DNA from 3 places in the Mesorhizobium maamorense genome. Region 2 is predicted to be linked to each of the others. Evidence: predicted binding sites of a transcription regulator. Region 2 holds the regulator's gene; each other region holds the start of a gene.
What was found. The regulator LexA, encoded in region 2, represses DNA repair genes until DNA is damaged. The targets are predictions, from matches to a motif close to TGTTCNNNNTGTGTTCNG.
Positions count from the first base shown of each region.

Region 1 (2,267 bases), 2.9 Mb from region 2:
CCAATCTCTCCGGCGTTTTCAACATGACGCATCCGCTGTGGAGCGGCATGCGCGACCGCAAGTTCGGCCGCGTCATCACCATCTCCTCCATCAATGGCCAGAAGGGCCAGGCCGGCCAGGTCAACTACTCCGCGGCCAAGGCCGGCGACATCGGTTTCTCGAAGGCTCTGGCCCAGGAAGGAGCCCGCGCGGGCATCACCGTCAACATCATCTGCCCAGGCTATATCGCCACCGAAATGGTCCGGGCGATCGATGAGAAGGTGCTCAACGAACGCATCATCCCGCTAATCCCGGTCGGGCGCCTCGGCCAGCCGGAGGAGATCGCGCGCTGCGTCGTCTTCCTCGCCTCCGAGGACGCCGGCTTCATCACGGGATCGACCATCACCGCCAATGGCGGCCAGTACTTCGCCTGAGGTCTCGCCGGGCTGCCGGCTTCCCGGTGCCGATTGAAGGAGGGCTCGTTCGCCATCCGCTTCGGATGTCCGTGACGCCGTCCGATGACGGCTGTCGGCCTGCTGTTCCAATCCGGCACGCAAAGGTTAATGGCGGCAGCGGGTATTGTGCAAAAGTGCCTGGATAAGCTGTGCATTGTCGGTGGAAAACCTGTGCGCAACACTATATCTTGTCGTGAACAAACAGGGAAAATCCCGACATCGCCGATTCGTCGCCCTTTCGTTCCATGTTTGGCCGCAATGTTAACGAGAGCAGTTGCAATCGCCTATCAAACTGTTAATTTCTATTAAGAAAGTTCAACAATTTCATAAGCTTGGATGAAGCAAGGCGGGCTGCCACACGGCTTTGCCAGCGAAAGTTAACGGCGGCTCTCGCCTAGCATGAAACGGGCCAATTCCGTGATTCAGCATGTGGTAAGGATCATCAGCCAAAACTCCACATCTAGCCGTGAACAAAACCTGAATCCGGGCGAGTCAGCGATTCGTCGCCGATTCGTTCCAGACTCGTTCCAACCCTTAATCAGCAGCCGAACCGAAGCTCGACGGAGGTGACTTCGAACCGCCAGCGGAACATTCCGCTTTCGCTTCGCGCCTGAAATCCCTATGTGTCGCCTGTCATACGCGCCACCCGAGGCGTGCTCCCGACAATGAGAGGCCAGAAAGCCTTATTTCCGAGCGATGAACATCCATCCGAAACCCACCGAGCCGCTGATCCTATCGGGTCGCGACGTGACTGCCGTGCTTGGGCCGACCAACACAGGCAAGACCCATCTCGCCATCGAGCGCATGGTGGCGCATGAAAGCGGCATCATCGGCCTGCCGCTCAGGCTCTTGGCGCGAGAGGTCTACACCCGCGTCTGCGAAAAGGTCGGTGCTCACAAGGTGGCGCTCATCACCGGCGAGGAGAAGATTCAGCCGCCAGGCGCGAGATATTCGGTCTGTACCGTCGAAGCCATGCCGCGCGAGACCGATGCCGCCTTCGTCGCTATCGACGAGGTGCAGCTTGCCGGTGATCTCGAGCGCGGCCATATCTTCACCGACCGCATCCTGCATCTGCGCGGCCGCCAGGAGACGCTGCTGCTCGGCGCCGCCACCATGCACGGCATCTTGCAGCGCCTGTTGAAAGGCGTCTCGGTGGTGACGCGGCCGCGGCTGTCACATCTGGCCTATGCCGGTTCGAAGAAGCTGACCCGCTTGCCCCGGCGCACAGCGATCGTCGCCTTCTCCGCCGACGAGGTTTATGCCATCGCCGAACTGATCCGCCGCCAGCAGGGCGGTGCGGCCGTCGTGCTTGGCGCGCTCTCGCCCCGCACCCGCAACGCCCAGGTGGCGCTGTTTCAGTCGGGCGACGTCGACTATCTCGTCGCCACCGATGCCATCGGCATGGGCCTTAACCTCGATCTCGACCATGTCGCCTTCGCCCAGAACCGCAAGTTCGACGGCTACCAGTATCGCAACCTGACGGCGGCCGAACTTGGCCAGATCGCCGGGCGCGCCGGCCGGCACCTGCGCGACGGCACCTTTGGCGTCACCGGCCAGGTCGACCCACTGGACGAGGAATTGGTCAAGAAGATCGAAAGCCACGACTTCGACCCGGTGAAAGTTCTGCAATGGCGCACAGCGCGTTTCAATTTCGCCAGCCTCGACGCGCTGAAGCGCTCGATTGAGACCAATGCCCCGGTGGAGGGCCTGACCCGTGCGCTGCCGGCAGTCGATGCGCAGGCGCTCGAGCACCTGTCGCGTGACGAGGATATAAGGGCGCTCGCCACCGACGCAAGGCGCGTCGCGCTGCTGTGGGAGGCCTGCGCGCTCCCC
Region 1 is NZ_CP173356.1:5,129,785-5,132,051, forward strand. Features, by position in the region: gene phbB (acetoacetyl-CoA reductase) at 1-413, shown strand, start outside; gene ACIU1A_RS25655 (helicase-related protein) at 1,131-2,267, shown strand, end outside.
Region 1: a site for LexA is predicted at 947-964, ahead of ACIU1A_RS25655 (helicase-related protein). Genes of this name have one in related genera too.

Region 2 (2,267 bases):
GCCGATCGGCGGCGGCGAGCTCGCGATCAACCGGGCGCGCCCGAACGAATTCACCGTCGATAACTGGAAACGGGCGCTGAAGTCCGAAACCATCGTTGCGCCGGAACTGTTCGACAGCGGAGACCGACAGTTCGACATCTTCGATCCCGCGCAACTTCCGGCGGGAGCGCCTTTCTATTGCTTCACGGGCCTGTGCATGGCCCGGCATACCTCGGGGGCGATCATCGCGCAGGTGGAGGATCGCAAGGACGCCTGGAGGGCCTGCTCCTATGCGGATCTGATCGTCATCAACGACCCCGCGGGCTACGACCCCTGCCACAATCCGCTGGTTCTCGTTATCACCAAGCGGCAGCTCGCTCGTAAGGGAAGTGCCGCCGTCTTCTTCGACCGGCAATCGGCGACGGCACCGGGACGGGTCAGCTTTGCCGTCGACAGGCCATATCGGCCTTGGCACGAACAGCGAAAATTCTCACGCGAGGCAAGGGGACTGCCGCCTTACCGTAAACCCGAAAAGCCCACCGCCGACCCCGCTCAGTAGCGCCTGATCAGGCCGACCAGCTTGCCTTGCACCTTGACCCTGTCCGGTCCGAAAATACGTGTTTCATAGGCCGGATTGGCAGCCTCGAGCGCAATCGAAGCACCCTTTCGGCGGAAGCGCTTCAGCGTTGCTTCCTCCTCGTCCACCAGGGCCACGATGATCTCGCCGGGACTTGCGGTGTCGGCATTGCGGATGATGACCGTGTCGCCGTCGAAAATGCCGGCCTCGATCATCGAATCGCCCTTGACCTCCAGCGCATAGTGTTCGCCGCCCATGATCATGTCAGGCGGCACTGAAATGGAATGCGTCTGATGCTGGATGGCGTCGATCGGCACACCCGCTGCGATGCGACCCATGACCGGGATCGACACCGCTGAAACCGCATCGTCGTCATTGCCGGCAGCGGGCAGACGCGAAGACGTCGCCGGCTTGATCTGCCGGCTAGGGCTGCTGCCCTGTCCGAGGCTGCCCTGGATGACGCTCGGGGAGAACTTCTTTGCCGCGTTAAGACCCGGCGCGATCGAGTCCGGCAGGCGCAGCACCTCCAGCGCGCGCGCCCGGTTGGGCAGGCGGCGAATGAAGCCGCGCTCCTCCAACGCCGTGATCAGCCGATGAATTCCCGACTTGGAGGCGAGGTCCAGCGCTTCCTTCATCTCGTCGAAGGACGGCGGAATGCCGCTTTCCTTCAGCCGTTCATGGATGAACATCAAGAGTTCATGTTGCTTGCGCGTGAGCATGGCGGCCCCCAAAGGCATTGCACGAAGGGTCTGGAACCAGAATCAGAAAACAAACCCAGAACAAACACTATCTGTTCCAGTTGTGTTCCGCAACCATTTAAAGTTTAATGAATTTGTTAAGGCGACGGAAACGAAATGCCCTCCCGCAGCCAGCATCCTGCCAGCGCGGTCCGTCGTCAATGCGCTCCCGGGCCCTTTGAGACTATTTTGGTTAATGGCCTGTGGCCCGACCGTCTCCACTCTTGGCACAAGCCTGCAAGCTGGGTGACCGGCAGGTGCGGGGTGCGTTTGGGCGGATTAAAAACCCCTGCGGCTCGTGAACGAAACGAAACCAAAATGCCAACTTCCTGCCGGAAAACGACGAGGCACCACCACTGGTCGCGATGGGCTGCGTTCGCTCGCTCCTTGCTTCCCGTTCGCTTGACGAAACCGTATAATAATGTACGGTTTTCGAAGAGGAACACCAATGACCACGCCGAAGCAGGCCGCGCGACGCGAACGGATAGAGGAGGCCGCCTATGCGGTGCTCCGGGAAACCGGCTACAAGAGCGCCTCCCTGCTTGCTATCGCCAAGCGGGCATCGGCCTCGAACGAAACCCTCTACAACTGGTACGGCAACAAGCAGACCCTGTTTCGATCCTTGATCGAAGCCAATGCGGAGAGGCAAGGAAGCTGCTGGAGGACGCCCTTCACCAGGCGCGCGATCCGCTCGAAACCCTGAACTTGCTCGGGCCAGTCCTGCTGACCCTCGTGACGGGCGACAAGGCGGTGGCGCTCAATCGCGCCGCGGCCGGCGACGTCAACGATACAGGCACGCTTGGCCAATCGATCGCGCAATTCGGCCGCAATACCATAATGCCGCTTGTTGGCGACCTGCTTCGAACCGCAAGTCGGGCCGGCCTGATCGCCTGTGACGATCCTGCCGAAGCCGCCGACATCTACATCAGTCTTTTGATCGGCGATCTCCAGGTTCGCCGGATCGTTGGGGTGCT
Region 2 is NZ_CP173356.1:2,196,072-2,198,338, reverse strand. Features, by position in the region: gene ACIU1A_RS11385 (ComEC/Rec2 family competence protein) at 1-538, shown strand, start outside; gene lexA (transcriptional repressor LexA) at 532-1,275, opposite strand; gene ACIU1A_RS11375 (TetR/AcrR family transcriptional regulator) at 1,715-1,996, shown strand; gene ACIU1A_RS11370 (TetR/AcrR family transcriptional regulator C-terminal domain-containing protein) at 2,026-2,267, shown strand, end outside.

Region 3 (2,267 bases), 840 kb from region 2:
AGAGGCGCATGATCGTCGGCCAGCCGGCCTTCGCTGCGGCGTCAGTCAGCACCGGGTTCGAGGAGGCCGGGCTCATCATCAGGGCACCGGCTTCGGCATAGACGGCGGAAGCCGGAATGCTTGAACCCGAGCAAGCGTGGCCGTCGATGAACTTGACGCCATTGGCGACGATACGGTTGGCGACCGAAACCGCCTGCTTCGGGTCGCACTGGTCATCCTCGATATCTAGCTTGATCTGGCGACCGTCGACACCGCCGGCGGCATTGATCGCATCGGCGGCAGCCTGCGCGCCCTGCTTGAACTGATCGCCAATGGTGGCGAGCTGTCCGGTCATCGGACCGACCACCGAAAAGGTGATGTCGTCGGCATAGGCGACCGGCGCGCTCATCATCAGGCCGAAAATGGCCGCGTTCAAAATACTCAATTTTTTCATTGTGGTATGACTCCTCCACTCACGCGCGGCCGCCCCGGCCACGCTTCTTCCAGAGAGGCCGGACAATTTCATCCTTCGTGTGGCCTGTCTAGGCGCATTGACGCCGCTCGATTAGGCCTGCGAAGCATCGCTGGAGCAAAAAGGCAAAAGCCGCGCCGGCCTTGTTCCGGCCGGTCGCGGCTTTGCCTGTCGAGCTGTTTCTCAAGCGCCCCCGCACTCGAACCCAACTCGCCTTCCCTGTCTTCCTGCTGGCCTTGATCTTTCCGAAAACCGGATCATGGCCGCCGCGCCGCTGGCCCTGTCGGGCGTGCCGCGTTCTTGGTTTTGTCGCGTGGCCGTCTTACCGCGGCCTTGTCCTTGCCCGGCGGACCGGAAGGCGCCCTGCCTTATCTCTAAATTCAGTGCATCGTCATCCATTCGCGGGCTTCGCGCAGCGCCTTGGCGATCTCGACCTTCGACATTGCAGCCGACAGTTCCGAGCGCAGTTCCGCAGCGCGGGCCGAACCCTTGATCGCGGCGATGTTGAACCATTTGTGGGCGGCGACGACATCGGTCTCGCAATCGCGGCCCGTCGCATACATCATCCCCAGTTCGAAAAGAATGTCGGCCTGGGCAGTTGCCCCCATGGCGCCGAAGCCTGCTTCAAGCATTTCAAAACGTGCCATTTTTCAATCCTCTCTTCCGGCCCTGTCTGGCTCCCGAGAGCTGCCTCCGTTTGTCTGCCCGGGCTGCTCTTTCGATGCTTTCGAGAATGCCGCTCAGGCTTGAATCCGTCGTTAAATGGCGTGCTTAATTTGAGGAAAACAAAGCTAAAACAATAGGTAAACGTGGAAATTCGTTAAGGATACAAAGCCAGCGATTCAGCCGGATAGCGCCAAATTTGACGAAAATTTTCGCGAGCGGAATCAACACTCCGCTAACCACGCGAAACAAACGTCGCGCATGCATGCATTCATTTCCCTGCCGACATTGCTTCCGTCGGTGCTTCTGAATTGCCAAAGCTGCCGCTGCGGCACCGCTTTTGTTTTGCAGGGAGCTGGATTAGCTTACGTTTGCGTAAGCGGCAGACCGGCGAGGCGGAGCCTCCTGCCGGGTAACCAAGGGAGGAAAAATGTTTCGAAAAGCAAGCCTGGCCCTGGCGGCCACTTTGATCCTGACCGGTGTGGCCTGGGCCGATCCGATCGAGGGAAACTGGAAGACGCAGGCCGGCGATACCGCGGCCATCGGGGGCTCGGGTTCATTTTCCATCACGCTGAAGTCTGGCAAATATGCCGGCAAGACCATCGGTTCGCTCAAGGCGTCCGGCGACAACAAATACACCGGCAGCATAACCGACCCGGCAAACGACAAGACCTACTCCGGCAAGGCGACACTGTCGGGCACCTCGCTGAAAATGAGCGGTTGCGTGCTCGGCGGACTGATCTGCAAGAGCCAGACCTGGCACAAGCTCTGATCGACCCTATCCTTGCGACATGAAAACGGGGCCGGCAGGCCCCGTTTTCGTTTCATGATCCTGGCATGCTGTGCCGGCGGCCATGCTCCTTATTGCCTCCAAACCCATCAACCAATTTGAACGGCAGATGAACGCCGACATCAGAGCCGGTTCAGTCGTGCCCGGGCATTCTCCTGCGTGTTGAAGGAGACACGACCAATGCTCGCCCGCCGCTTCACCATCGTCTGCCTGCTGGTGAGCCTGTTTGGAATGTTCTTCGCCATCCTCGTCGCCGAAGCGGGCCGTCCGGCCCGTTCCTGGGACGAGGCCAGTTCCAGAACCTGCCGCCTCGCCTGCCCGATCACCCTTCGCCCCTGAGGCAGAAACCAAAGACCTGACCAA
Region 3 is NZ_CP173356.1:1,355,710-1,357,976, reverse strand. Features, by position in the region: gene ACIU1A_RS06865 (branched-chain amino acid ABC transporter substrate-binding protein) at 1-433, opposite strand, end outside; gene ACIU1A_RS06860 (sel1 repeat family protein) at 832-1,098, opposite strand; gene ACIU1A_RS06855 (DUF2147 domain-containing protein) at 1,545-1,886, shown strand; gene ACIU1A_RS06850 (hypothetical protein) at 2,085-2,243, shown strand.
Region 3: a site for LexA is predicted at 1,233-1,250, ahead of ACIU1A_RS06860 (sel1 repeat family protein). Genes of this name have one in related genera too.